Regions from separate parts of the Pseudoalteromonas sp. JC3 genome, predicted to be linked through region 2. Evidence: predicted binding sites of a transcription regulator. Region 2 holds the regulator's gene; each other region holds the start of a gene.
The links. Region 2 encodes sigma-54, which starts transcription at its own class of promoters, with help from an activator protein. Its sites were predicted from a motif close to GTTGGCACGNNNNTNGNNT; they were not measured.
Positions count from the first base shown of each region.

Region 1: QSH61_RS13085 (PA2169 family four-helix-bundle protein) is a predicted target of sigma-54. The motif match lies at 3,177-3,195, and genes of this name have one in related genera.
Region 3: QSH61_RS21510 (manganese efflux pump MntP) is a predicted target of sigma-54. The motif match lies at 1,851-1,869, and genes of this name have one in related genera.

Region 1 covers NZ_CP127855.1:3,044,061-3,048,954, forward strand. Annotated here, with positions in the region: gene QSH61_RS13065 (TonB-dependent siderophore receptor) at 1-43, shown strand, start outside; gene QSH61_RS13070 (methyl-accepting chemotaxis protein) at 406-1,974, opposite strand; gene QSH61_RS13075 (hypothetical protein) at 2,251-2,442, opposite strand; gene QSH61_RS13080 (DUF1328 domain-containing protein) at 2,483-2,650, opposite strand; gene QSH61_RS13085 (PA2169 family four-helix-bundle protein) at 2,661-3,107, opposite strand; gene QSH61_RS13090 (mechanosensitive ion channel family protein) at 3,273-4,157, opposite strand; gene QSH61_RS13095 (BON domain-containing protein) at 4,394-4,894, shown strand, end outside.
Region 2 covers NZ_CP127855.1:414,855-419,748, reverse strand. Annotated here, with positions in the region: gene lptC (LPS export ABC transporter periplasmic protein LptC) at 1-273, shown strand, start outside; gene lptA (lipopolysaccharide transport periplasmic protein LptA) at 263-805, shown strand; gene lptB (LPS export ABC transporter ATP-binding protein) at 805-1,530, shown strand; gene QSH61_RS01740 (RNA polymerase factor sigma-54) at 1,577-3,076, shown strand; gene hpf (ribosome hibernation promoting factor) at 3,106-3,393, shown strand; gene ptsN (PTS IIA-like nitrogen regulatory protein PtsN) at 3,395-3,853, shown strand; gene rapZ (RNase adapter RapZ) at 3,846-4,712, shown strand; gene QSH61_RS01720 (HPr family phosphocarrier protein) at 4,713-4,894, shown strand, end outside.
Region 3 covers NZ_CP127856.1:636,637-641,530, reverse strand. Annotated here, with positions in the region: gene QSH61_RS21520 (sigma-54-dependent transcriptional regulator) at 1-377, shown strand, start outside; gene QSH61_RS21515 (sensor histidine kinase) at 364-1,665, shown strand; yybP-ykoY riboswitch at 1,759-1,929, shown strand; gene QSH61_RS21510 (manganese efflux pump MntP) at 1,937-2,500, shown strand; gene QSH61_RS21505 (LiaF domain-containing protein) at 2,944-3,621, shown strand; gene QSH61_RS21500 (M3 family metallopeptidase) at 3,684-4,894, opposite strand, start outside.

The DNA of each region.
Region 1 (4,894 bases), 1.7 Mb from region 2:
CGAGCCTAGAGCATACAATTTAAGTATGGAATATCTGTTTTAACGTAAAGCACTATGCAAATGCTGTGGCGTGATAGGGTTACAACACCTTTAAAACTTAGCTGCAGCAGCAAAATGCCTATAATACCAATTGAATTAATTCTCTAATCAATTTGAAGGGTGAAATAGCATATTAGCTTCGTTAAAAATTTCTCATTTAGAACAACTAAATAGCAAAATTTTTGCCTTGCTACTAAAGCTATTTCCCCGCTTCAAGATAGATCATTTACTTAATACAACTGGTATAAATAAAGCGCGGGCTTCTGACTAGAAACCCGCGCTTTTCTATCTCACACCAATTTACGTAACTGTGTTTTCAATCCCAAGAGCCGAACCTCCCAAATTAAGTACTAAGTCGAGTTGCCATTAAACCTTAAATACCGACACTTGACCGTTTAACTGCTCAGCTAACGCCTCTAAGTCATTACTCACATCTGCATTACTCTGCGCACTTCGAGTAATTTCAGAAATACTGCTACTGAAATCATTAATATTTTCGCTGATTTCCGCAACCACCGTTGTTTGTTCTTCCGTTGCCGTTGAAACCTGAATATTCATACCGACGATTTCATCCACCGCCTTGTCTATATCAGTCATGATTTGAGCTGACTCATTGGCCCTATCAACTCCTGCAGCTGCACTCGACTGTGCATTCTCCATTGACGACACGGCATTTTGTGCCATGCCCTGTAACTTACTGATCATATCTCGGATCGATTCCGTAGCTTTTTGCGTGTTGTGTGCCAATTGCCTAACTTCATCAGCAACAACCGCGAAGCCTCGACCTGATTCCCCAGCTCTCGCCGCTTCTATTGCAGCGTTTAATGCCAAAAGATTTGTTTGTTCAGCCACACCTTGGATCATTAGCACGACTTGGTTGATTTCATTCGACTGGTCGTTCAACGCTTTAATTAACTGCGCGTTATCTCCCACCTCACTGGCAAGACGCTCGATGGCCTGAATATTTTGCGAAATAACATCCATCCCCTGCTTTGCAAGCTGACCCGACATCTCTGCTTTGTTTGCGGTATTCATTGCATTATGTGCAACCTCCTGAATTGCACTACTCATTTCTGTCGCTGCGGTTGCGATCATTACCGTTTGCTGCTCTTGTTCTTGTGAAGTGCCCGCAATTGACTGACTAATTCCATTTAGCTCGTTGGATGTTGAGGACAGACTATTCACCATCGTAACTAGGTTGGTAACTAACTCATGTAAGCTCGACACCATAGTATTGAAGTCGTTTCCTATCTCACTCAGCTCGTCCTGCCCCTCAACCACTACACGTTGGGTTAAATCAGCATCTCTTGCAATGTTACCAATACGCATACGCAAACGACTGAGTGGTTCGTTAATTGACCTAAATATCAACATACCAATCATCACCATTACGATCACAATAGTAACGGAAGAGATAATCATCGCCGTTTTTGTCGCACTGGCTTCTGAGCGGCCAACATCTCTTAGTGCACTTGCCTCTGCAAGTTGTAACTCAATTAGTGCATTGTAGCTTTCACTTAAGGGGTCAAAGGCGGCATAGAGATCGCGTACAAATTTATCATAAGGAATTTCTTCAAAAGTATTTGCGTTAACTCGGTTAATATAATTAGACAGCAGTTGCTTGACACTTATCTCTGCTTTTTCAACTTGCTTTACTAAGCTTCGCTCTTCGCTCGTAAGGTCCGTGGACAAATAGCTATTCCATTCTTTTTCAGCGATATTTTTAGCTTCTTCGATTTGCTTTAACGCGGCACTGTTGGATAATTGATGGCCTCGTAACTTGTGAAAAGTATCTACAATAACCACCGCATAGTTGTCTGACACGACTTTTATTTGCCTCAGCGGTACAACTCTGTCGTCATAAATACGGTCAATGTAATTGATAAGATTTGATAATGTTCCAATTGTAAAGATAGTAGCGAGAATAAAAAACACAGCAGGTATGCCCGAAAGCGACAACAATCTGCTTTTAACTGAAACCCTATTTAGCATAGTCTGATTTTTATTGAGTAAACATAGAAATAAAGTATTACTCAAAGTTCATAGATTACAATAATAATTGCAAATTAAGCAGCGCATTATTGATATGCATCATACTTCGTAACTGTGTCTCTTAACTGTATAGGTTTGATTTTTAAACCTATTACAAAAAAAAGAGGAGAAGCTTTTATCGGCTTCTCCTCTTTTATTCCACGTCGAAATCACTTTCGCTTAACACTCTTCGTTTTCAGCGTTCATGTTCTCTTTTACATCTTCACACGCGTCTTCCACACTATTTTCTACTTCCTGAACTGTTTCATCGAAACGCTCACCAGCATCTTCCGCCGGACCTTCGCTACAACCAAAAAGTGCTAAAATTGAAACAAAACCAAATGCTTTTGCTAATGTAATTGCTGATTTCATAATCTATCTCCTAAAACCGTTTTTGTACGTTAATTCCCTTTTACCTGGGAGCTCGTGCTTTGCCAAAAATAAACGAAATAATCATAAAGGCGATAAACACAAAGAATAGAATTTTCGCCATACCTGCCGCAGCGCCAGCGATTCCAGTGAAACCTAGCACGGCTGCGACAAGTGCTAGGAATAAAAACATTACAGCCCAACTCAACATAACATTCTCCTTAGGCAGTTAGCTCTTGCAACTGCTTCATTTGATCGTGACAAGCTTGCATTCTGGTTTGAATTTGCAGTAATACACTCTTGCATTTAGGTGGAAGATCTTTGCTTAATGCTTTATCAAGCTTGCTTAACACTTTGTCTTCCACTTCTTCTAGCTGAGAAATATAGGTGTGCTCTTTGTCGGTGCTCACCATACCAACCAACTTGGTGTACGATTCACGAATGTCGATGCTAAGCGCTGAATCTGTCTCAATTTCACCTTCGTCAATAAGAACAAATGGTTGTAGATCCGAGATTGCTTGCGCTTTATCTACAATCATTTGGTCAAATACGCGGTTTAATTCGATATTATCTAGCTTCTTTTTAGCTTCAGTGTAAAAATCAACACCACCATTTAATACTTTGATGAGCTCTTTTACCGGCCCCATGTCGTAATTTGAATCTGCCATAAATAACTCCTTTCGTTGCGATATTTAATAAGTGCATTTTGCAAATATTATTTTCTGTCCCTTTCACTAATGCAGATTAAATGCCAAATCATAAACCTTTATTATATAAGGCTTTTTAATCTAAGCACCTTCAGACCGGTGAAAATATTACAAACTAGATGTAAATTATTCCTGTGATAATTGCGTACTTAAGGTTGTGCTCCCTTTAGCATTGAAATCCATAGTCCTAATTGGGAAAGGAATTAAGATATCGTTATCAGCTAATACACGGTTAATGGTGCAAATTGCTTTGTGCCTGACCACCATAAAGCCCGGATCTGCTGGGTAATCTATCCAAAACCACACTAATAGATTAATAGAGCTGTCACCAAAAGACTCTGCATAGACATCTGTTTCTTTTTGGCTTACTACGAAATCAAGCTTGTTAATTGCCTCAACAATCACCTCTCGGGCTTGCTCTGGGTCGTCCGCATACGAGATACCAACTGGTACTTCTATTCTTCGCTTGCCAAGCTTAGTGTAGTTTTGTAACTCATTCTTAAAGAGAATTTTGTTGGGGATATAAGACAGCTGGCCATAAAAGTTTTCTACTAAGGTGTTTCTCAAATTGATTTTGCTTACCGTGCCAAAGCAATCCTTGGTTCTTATAATGTCACCGACCATAAAAGGTTTTCTGACCCCCATCACAAATCCAGCGATGAGGTTCTCGGTCATGTCTTGGAATGCAAAGCCAATAGCAAGGCCAATGATCCCCGCCCCAGCCAACAATGACATTACAGCACCTGATAGTTTTACTATATCTAAAGCGAAGAAAATCCCAATGGCAATAATAGAGACTTTAAATATGGAACTAATAAGTGAAGCCACTTGTTCTGTCTTTATTGCTTTTTTAATTGCCTTTGAAAACCAAATTGAAGATATTTTAGCCAAAACTGTGAAGAATATGAGTATCATTAAGGCTAGGATCATATTCGGTAGTAACTGCACACCGGATTCAAGCCAAGAGATTAACTTATCATTAATTAACGCCCAGAATTTTTCTAAATTCATAATCAAATATTCCTATTTAAGTACTCGACAAATCTAGAATGCAGTAATCATTCCTAGTTATATTAATTAGCCGTTCATGGAAAAGGTAATTATTACAAACTAATTTACACATCTTCTCGGTAAATTCTTCCTTAAAACTTACTCCATAAAAATAAATCACATAATTATCAATAATTTAAAGGTTGGCACAACAGCTGCAACAGATAATTCGACTACGAAATTAAAGGAGTTTAATTATGAAAAAGACATTAATTGCAACTGTACTAGTATCTTCACTTACTACTGCTTCAGCATTTGCTGCTGATAACTCTTGGGAAAAAGAAGCGAGTGACGCTTGGATAGACGGTAAAGCAGAAGCAACACTGCTTTTCAACGGTGAACTGAACAACTTTGACATTAACACTGATGTAAAGAACGGCGTTGTAGTGCTAACCGGTAAAGTTGAACACTCAGTAGATAAAAAGCTGGCTGAAGAACTGGTACTAGGTATCGATGGCGTAAAAGAAGTGAAAAACGACCTGACTATCGTAGATATGTCAGATGAGCGCAAAAAAGAGCGCAATTACGAAAGCGATAGCGGTTTTACTGACGCAAAAATCGCAACAGTAATTAAGTCTCGCTATCTGTTCGACACAGATGTAGATGGTACTGACATCGATGTTGATGTGGAAGGTTTAGTCGTAACATTAAACGGTCATGTAGGTAGCGAAGCAGAGCGCAAACTTGCTGTGCAAATC
Region 2 (4,894 bases):
ATAAGCGCATTAGAAGCAACCCTATACGAAAACAACACCTTGATATTAGAGGGCAATGTGTTGGCAAAGAATTTAACGCCTAACGCCATGATCACGGATATCAATGCCGATAATGTAAGAGTTGAAATTAAGCAAAAATTGATGAAGTCGGAACACCCTGTCGTTATCAACGGTCCTAGTCTTAGGATCACAGGTAAAGGACTGCATGCGGATCTACAAAAGCAAGTGATCGAACTCATCAACCACACAAAGACAATTTATTATGACCAGTAAAATCATTAACAAACTAGTTTTCATCGGCTTGCTTGCAAGTTCTACTCTAGCAATTGCTGCAGAACAAAATGAAGTCATTATTGATGCTGGCCGTCAGCAAGCTCAACTGCAAAGCAACATCGGTATTTTTGAACAGAATGTTGTTATTATTCATGGCAACAGAAAGATAAATGCCGATCGCCTAGAGGTCCACCGTCGCGCGGAACTTGGCATTAACAAGCAACTGCTTGTGGCAACTGGCAGCCCTGCCACTTTTAGCGAACGTCAACCCGATGGCAACTTGCTAGAAGCCAAAGCAAATGAAATCCGTTACGACGTAGCGAAGGGAACCCTAGTGATTTCTGGTGATGCTGAAATCAATCAAACTGGGCAAAAAATCAATGCTCAAGTCATCACCTATGACATTGAAAAGCAATTGATCAGCGCTGAGCGCTCAGACCAAGAAGACTCTCGAGTAAGAACCATCCTTGTTCCTGTTGATGACAAAAAAGACGCTAAAGAGAAAAAAGCGCAGGAAGAAGGTAACAATTAATGAGCGAGCTCAAAGCAACTGGTCTAGCAAAGAGTTATAAAGGTCGTCAGGTCGTCAAAAATGTTGGTTTAAGTGTTCAGGCTGGCAGTATTGTAGGCTTATTAGGACCAAATGGTGCAGGTAAAACCACTACGTTCTACATGATTGTAGGGTTAGTACCAAGCGACAAAGGCTATATTCAGATTGATGACGAAGATATCACTTTGTTACCGATGCACAGCCGTGCACGACTTGGTATTGGCTATCTACCGCAAGAGTCTTCAATCTTTAGAAAACTCACGGTCTATCAAAATTTGATGGCGATTTTAGAAACTCGAAAAGACTTATCTAAAGTTGAAAGAGAAGCTGAACTAAACGAGTTACTGGATGAGTTTAATATTCAACACATTCGCGACTCACAGGGCATGGCATTGTCGGGAGGCGAAAGAAGACGAGTCGAAATTGCTCGCGCTTTAGCCGCAAACCCTAAGTTTATCCTGTTAGATGAACCTTTTGCTGGTGTTGATCCTATTTCGGTGTTAGATATAAAGACAATCATAGAGCACCTAAAAAACCGTGGTATCGGTGTGCTTATCACCGATCATAACGTTAGAGAAACACTGGACGTATGTGAAAAGGCCTACATCGTTTCACATGGTGAGTTAATCGCTGCAGGCACGCCAGAACATGTTTTGGCAGATCAAACCGTAAGAGATGTCTACCTAGGCGAACAATTCAAGCTATAGTTAAGACGTAGTATTAATAACTGTTAAAAAGGATTGTTAGAGATACATGAGGCAATCATTACAGCTGCGCATGGGGCAGCAACTTACAATGACTCCGCAACTGCAACAAGCCATTCGCTTGCTGCAGCTTAGTACATTGGATCTGCAACAAGAAATACAAGAAGCATTAGACAGCAATCCATTGTTGGAAGTGGAAGAAGGTGATAATACTGACGGCGAAAACGCTGACCAACACAGCCAAGAAAAGAGCCGTGCTGACGACAATCAAGATTCAGCCGATGAAACGCAGGTTAGTGACTATGAGATAGACTCAGATACCGCCATGAGCAAAGACACTGTGAGCGATGACCTTGCCATGGATGTCACTTGGGACGAGTATATGAGTGCAGCGCCTGCTGCAAGCTCAGGTCCACTTCCCGATGACGATAATGTTTATCAAGGGGAAACCTCTGAATCTCTCCACGATTATCTCATGTGGCAACTCGAACTGACACCATTTAGTCCAACAGATAGAGCTATTGCGATTGCGATTATTGAAGCGGTCGACCTGTCAGGCATTCTAACACTGTCTTGCGAAGACATTTTAGAAAGCATTAATGACGAGAATAGCGAAGAGCCTATTGAGCTAGATGAAGTCGAAGCCGTACTCAAACGCATTCAGCTTTTTGACCCTGTCGGTATCGCAGCGCGTAGTTTACAAGAATGCTTATGCATTCAGCTCAACCAATTCGCCCCAGATACCCCATGGATTGCCGAAACAAAAATGATCCTGACAGAGCATATCGACTTGCTTGCCAGCCGTGACTATCGAACTTTGGCTAAGAAAACGCGCCTTAAAGAAGCCGATCTCAAAGAGGTCATGACGTTAATACATAGCCTTAACCCAAAGCCTGCGGCAAGCATTATTCATGAAGAGCCTGAATATGTGATCCCTGACGTATCGGTGAAAAAAGTAAAAGGTCGTTGGGTCGTAGAGCTAAATCCTGATGCTATGCCTAAAATAAGAGTAAATGACCATTACGCTGCGATGTCTAGAACGGCGAAATCCAGTACGGATAGTCAGTTTATTCGCTCACATTTACAAGAAGCAAAGTGGTTTATTAAAAGCTTAGAAAGCCGAAATGATACTTTATTAAAAGTTACCAATTGCATTGTGCAACAACAACAGGCATTCTTTGAACATGGCCCCGAAGCAATGCGCCCTATGGTGCTAAATGATGTTGCTGAAATGGTTGAGATGCATGAGTCCACAATTTCCCGTGTGACAACACAAAAATACATGCATACACCTCGGGGAATATTTGAGCTGAAGTATTTCTTCTCTAGCCATGTAAGTACGGAAAATGGAGGTGAGTGCTCTTCTACAGCAATTAGAGCACTTATCAAAAAGCTGATAGCTGCAGAGAATACCGCGAAGCCATTGAGTGACAGCAAAATTGCAGATATCTTAGCTGAGCAAGGAATTAAGGTAGCGAGACGTACGATTGCAAAATATCGTGAATCCCTAGCCATTCCACCGTCAAATCAGCGTAAAAGCTTGATATAAGACGTAAAACCCAAGAAGGAAAAATGCTTATGCAACTAAATCTAACTGGTCGCCATGTAGAAATTACTGACTCATTAAGAGACTATGTCACCAACAAGTTTGCGAAGCTAGAAAGGCACTTTGATCATATCAATAATGTGCATGTGATCCTTGATGTCGAGAAACTAGTACAAAAAGCAGAAGCAACATTACACGTAAACGGCGGCGAGCTATTTGCATCAACAGAGCATCAAGATATGTATGCCGCAATTGATGGCCTTATCGACAAGCTAGATCGTCAAGTTATTAAACACAAAGAGAAGCTCACTCGACACTAAGATGAAATTAAGTGAATTAGTGAACAAGGACTGCAGTAAAGCTGCGGTCCTTTTTAATAGCAAAAAACGTATTTTAGAATACATCAGCGAACTGGCTCATAGCCAAATTCCAAATACCAGTCAGCATGCTATCTTGGACGCCTTAATGGCGCGAGAGAAATTAGGCAGCACAGGGATCGGTAAAGGCATTGCCATTCCCCATGGTCGACTTGAAGGTTTGGATAAAATCCTTGCAATGGTGCTTGTCAGCGAGCAAGGGATCCAGTTTGAAGCCATAGATAAGCAGCCTGTCGATATTTTTGTCGCGTTCATCGTACCTGAAGGTGATAATCAACAACACCTGAAGACCTTAGCGGCGATTGCTGATACACTCAAAGACAAGTCTTTTTGCAAAATGCTTAGGCAAGCAAAAAGTGATGATGAGTTATATGCAGTGATCCAAGGTGAACTTGATGAGTGATGAAGAAAAAGGACTCGAGCTTATCATTATCAGTGGCCGCTCAGGCTCTGGTAAATCTGTAGCGCTTCGAGTATTGGAAGACTTAGGCTACTATTGTGTGGATAACATTCCAGTCAATTTGCTGCCGTCTTTAGTCCGCAGTGTTTCGGACAATTATAATAAAATTGCAGTCAGTATTGATGTTAGAAACTTACCTAAAGAACAGGACGAGTTTAATGACATTCTTGAATACTTACCAGGCTTTGCCAAACCTACCCTGTTTTATTTAGACAGTGACGATCAAACCCTGATAAAGCGCTTCTCAGAAACACGACGTTTGCACCCTCTTTCACTGCATAATCTTCCATTAGATGTTGCGATAAAGAAAGAACGGGAATTGTTAGACGTGCTGATCACTCGCGCCGATTTTCTCATTGATACTACAGGCCTGAGCGTTCATCAACTTGCAGAAGATATCCGCGAAAAAATCTTAGGTAAAAAAGACAAACAACTCATTATTACCTTTGAATCTTTCGGCTTTAAACACGGCATCCCAAAACAAGCGGATTACGTTTTTGATGCGCGCTTTTTACCCAACCCACATTGGGAGCCTGAGCTTAAGCCGCTAACTGGCTTAGATCAGCCAGTTAAAGACTATTTGTCGAGTCACAGCATCGTGCAAAAGTTTACTTGGCAGATCCAAACCTTCGTACAAACTTGGTTACCACACTTAGAGCGTAACAATCGCAGTTATCTAACGATCGCAATAGGATGTACAGGTGGGCAACATCGCTCGGTATACTTAGCGCAAACCATTGGTGAACGTTTTGCTAAAACCCATCCCAACGTCAAAATTCGTCACCGAGAGCAAGAGGGTTAAATGTTAGAAGATACGTTTTTAATCCAAAACAAACTCGGCCTGCACGCTCGAGCAGCGACGGTTCTTGCGCAATTAGCAACCCAATTTGATGCCGACGTGACCTTATATCAAGGAGACAAAAGTGCTGCTGCTGACAGCGTACTAGCGCTGTTGTTACTTGAAAGCAGCCAAGGGAAAGAAGT
Region 3 (4,894 bases), on a different replicon from region 2:
TTCCACTACTTATTGAGTTTTATGCTGATCTATACAGCAAAAAGTACAAGCTACAGTGCAAAACGGTCAGCGACAAAATGATGGCTGATTTAGTCAAGTATCAATGGCCCGGTAACATCCGAGAATTACAACACTTGGTTGAACGCGCAGTTATTTTATCTGACTCAACCCAATTGCAGTTTCAGCTCGCCAGTCCAGGGGCAAGCTCTGAGGAGAGTGCGGGCTTTATTGACACCTATAACCTCGCAAAAATAGAGCAGCACACCATAGAGCGGGCGGTCCGAGACTTTAAGGGAAATATCAGCCATGCGGCTAAAGCGCTTGGGATCACCCGCGCGTCACTGTACCGTAAAATGGAGAAGTATGATGTGGAATAATAGCCTCGTTCGCATGGCCATTTTTCAACTCGCAGCCATTGTATTCGCCACACTTGGTGTGTTGGGCTTTCTCCACAGCTACGTCTTTTTGTTTAGTGGGTTATCCATTGCGATTGCAGTGCTATTCACAGTGCTGTCTATTGCCACACTGAAAAGACAGAAACAACAATTCGAAGAGGTGTTTACTGCGCTCAAGTATCAAGATGGCAGCTTTAGAATTGATAATAAGCACCCAATAAGTAAGCAAGCACTTACAACCTGTAACGAGCTTATTCAGAAAGCTCAGCAAGATAAAACCAAACAGGCAGAGCTCGTCACTACTTACGAAACCATGCTACAACACATAGAAGCAGGTCTGATCCTTATCAAAAATGGCCACACCATTTTGATTTGTAATAACAGCGCAAAGCAATTGTTGGATATTCGCGGCGCAGAGTCTGGACACTCATTACTTGCAGCACACCCAGAGCTTGAACAAGCCAAAGTAGGTAGCCACATCGCCAAAGACTTACTATTTAAATATTTTACGTTTTCCAATCAAGGTAATCAGTACCAACTTTGGCTTTTCACCGCGATTTCAGAGCAGCTAGAGAGTACCCAAATTGAGTCTTGGCAAAAGCTGATCCGCGTGCTTATCCATGAAATAGGAAACTCCGTCGCACCGATTTATTCACTCTCAAATACGCTAGTTAATATCACCAATAATCAGTTAGCTGAAGCGGTGACAGACCAAGAACTCGTTGAAGACTACCTACAAAGCCTGCAAGCGATTGGTATTAGAAGCCAGTCTTTACTTGGCTTTATTGATAACTACAGAAAGCTCACGCATATTCCTGAACTTGACCTCCAACCGCTTGCGGTACAGACTTTATTTGACGACATTACACCACTGATAAAAAGCGACTTTAGTGACGCCAATATCACTCTACACTTTGACGTGACGCCCGCTGCGCTGAGCATTAATGTTGATAGAAAGATGATAGAGCAAGTGCTGCTCAATCTACTAAATAACGCCAAAGATGCCATGAAACATAACAACCATGAAAAAATAGTGACTGTATCAGCAACGATTAATCGCTACGGCAAATGTGAAATCAACGTTGCTGATAACGGGGAAGGAATAGAGCCCAGCGCACTTGATAAAATATTCGTACCATTTTTTACCACAAAACCTCATGGCTCAGGAATTGGACTTGCACTCAGCCAACAAATTATCCATCGCCACAAAGGGCGGATCAGCGCAACCTCTGAAGTAGGACAAGGGAGCTGCTTTAGTGTATTGCTATAAGATAAATAACTAAAAATGGAGCCAACTCATTCACCATATGGTGTAGAGCTAGCTATAAACTTAGATTTCTATTTAGAACAATTCTTGATATTATCGCAACTCGTTGGGGAGTAGCCTGCTTCCAATGCTCGGAAGAGTTCGTATCAACATAATTGGCCAAAATGCCATGGTGCGGACACCTCTCGGTTGGCGAGACCATCGATATATCCATGCCTGTGGTCGGGCGTGTGGATATGTCGTGGACTCAAATCGCCCGACCGGAGCAATGTAAATGAATTTCGTCACCCTGCTACTGTTAGCATACGCCATGTCTACCGATGCGTTTGCCGCGGCAATCGGTAAAGGCGCCAGCCTAAAATCACCTCGGCTTACCGAAGCCATAAAAATCGGCCTCATTTTTGGTGTTATTGAAGCCTGTACGCCGCTGATTGGCTGGTTAATAGGACAATCTGCAGCTGGCTATGTCGAGGCTTGGGATCACTGGATTGCCTTTATCTTACTGTTAGGACTTGGCGCTCATATGATTTATGAGAGCCTTAAGGGTAATGACGATGCGCCAGCACAGCACGCAAAGCAACCTTGGTTAAAAACCATTATCACAGCGTTTGGTACCAGTATTGATGCAATGGCTGTCGGTGTCAGTCTCGCATTTGTTGATGTGAATATATGGCTCGCCGCTTCGCTCATTGGCCTTGCCACCACCATGATGGTAACAATTGGTGTGATGATTGGGCATTCGGCTGGAAAGTTCCTTGGTAGTCGAGCTGAAACCTTTGGTGGGGTGATCTTAATCTGTGTGGGAACTTGGTTGCTATATAGCCATCTTTCGATTTAATCGCAAAAAGAGCGGTATATTTACCGCTCACTTGCTTATCCCTTTACGTTAGGGCTACTTGGCTTTTAAGCCTTTTTAATCGCTTTTTTCAGCTTTTTGATTTTTGCTTCATGCTTTTCAATCTTTGCTTTACGCGCTTTCAGCTCTTTTTTAAGCGCTTTGACATCGCTTTTCTTCGCCATAACTAATCTCCTTTGGTTGTTTTGCGAACACCTACTACCATAGCAAAGTGACTGACAATATCAAACTACACCTGCGCTACTGCGTTGCCTGCCATCTAATAGTGGTAATTTTGACCAAATACTATTTTGTACAACTAAATATTAGTAAATAAATAGAGTAAGTTGATATTAAAAAACACTAACCACTTGTTTTATAAATGATTTAATGTTGGCTTGGTTGTTGCTTCTATAAGCATAAATCAAGAGAACGGAACCAACCATATGTCTGTACCATTAAAAGATAGGCCTCTCGAATCCGTTAGGGAAGAGGTGATTGACCAGTTAATTCTAAATTACAGCCACGGTGAGCTTTCGGCTGATGCATTCGAGAGACGATTGGATAAAGCATACGACCTGAACGAACAAGAACAAATTGCAGCACTTAGTGCTGATTTACCGCTAAAGTCGGATGCAAGATATCACAGCGAAAAAGCCGCTCGTTTGGGTCCAAAATTTACCTCAAGCGTAGATGGTGCTGAGGCGATAAGCATTACCTCTATACTTAGTTCCAACCATCGCAGTGGCGAGTGGGTCGTACCTAAAGAGATCCACCTAAAAAACTACCTTGGCAGCTTGGAACTAGATTTTAGCAACGCAATTTTTAGTCACCCTGAAGTACATATTTATATAGATTGCATTTTAGGCAGTGACGAAATCTTTGTACCAGACACAGTCGATGTCGTCACCGATATTCGTAATATTATGGGTTCAGTAGAAAACACAAGAAATACGCTTGCATCTGCAGGGCAGGTGAAACAGCGTCCACAAATTTATATTCACGGCAGAATGATTTTGGGTAGCATTGAAGTTAGTGTAAAGCGCTCGATGAAAGCGCAAATAAAGCAATTTGCCGACGGCCTTAAATCCCTATTTGGTGACGGCACGAAATCCAAAAGCTAAAGCTTTATAAAAAACCCCTTGGTTCAGGGGTTTTTTATTATCCGAATAGCAGAGTAAACTTTTTACTTCTCTACAGGAAAGCCTCTATCACGCATAAGCGCTTCAACTTCAGCGTCACGGCCTCTAAACTTGCGATACGCTTCTGCTGGATCCATTGAGTTGCGAACTGAGAATAGGTAATCCACTAAACGCTGTGCAACGTCTTTGTCGTAGAAGCCACCTGGCGCTTCTGCAAACGCTTCTGCTGCATCAGAAGTTAATACCTCAGCCCACAGGTAACCGTAGTAACCCGCTGAATAACCTTCACCTGAGAATACGTGACCAAAGTGAGTTGTACGATGACGCATCACGACCTCGTCCGGCATGCCTAGCGCACCTAACTGAGACTTTTCGAATGCAACAGGGTCGCCAATCTTGTCTGGATCTGTGGTATGGAAAAGCATATCCATAATAGCCGATCCAAGGTATTCAGTCGTCGCGAAACCTTGGTTAAAGGTTGCTGACTTCTTGATTTTCTCGATTAGGGCTTTAGGCATAGGTTTGCCTGTTTTATAGTGAACTAAGTAACGATTGATCACTTCGTCCGTTGCCAACCAACGCTCCAATAACTGAGATTGGAACTCAGTGTAGTCGCGCACACCAGAGTTTGAACTTGGGTACTTCACGTTTGATGAAAGCGCATGCAGCGCGTGACCAAACTCATGGAAATAGGTTTCTGCATCTGACCAAGAAATTAAGGTCGCTTCACCTTCAGGTGCTTTCACAAAGTTGGAGTTGTTTGAGCTAAGCACATTTGTTTTACCATCAAATGTTGTATGGCTACGATATGATATGGCCCACGCACCAGAGCGTTTACCTTTACGTGCGAACGGGTCTAAATACCAAAGGCCAATATTATCACCGGTGGTTTTGTCTGTTACTTCCCATACACGAACATCAGGATGGAATACAGGCACCGAGCCCTTTGGCACTTCGGTGAATTCAAAGTTAAACAGACGGCCTGCTACATAGAACATCGCTTCACGCAAATTATCTAGCTGTAAATAGGCTTTAACTTCGTTTGAATCCAATTGATACTTAGCTTGGCGAACCTTCTCGGCGTAGAAACGGTAATCCCATGGTTTGATGGTGATATCAGCGCCTTCTTTGTCGGCGATCGCTTGCATGTCAGCAACTTCTTCTTTCACGCGCGCAATTGCAGCAGGCCATACTTTTTTCATCAGCGCCATCGCGTTTTCAGGCTTTTTCGCCATGCGGTCTTCAAGACGCCACT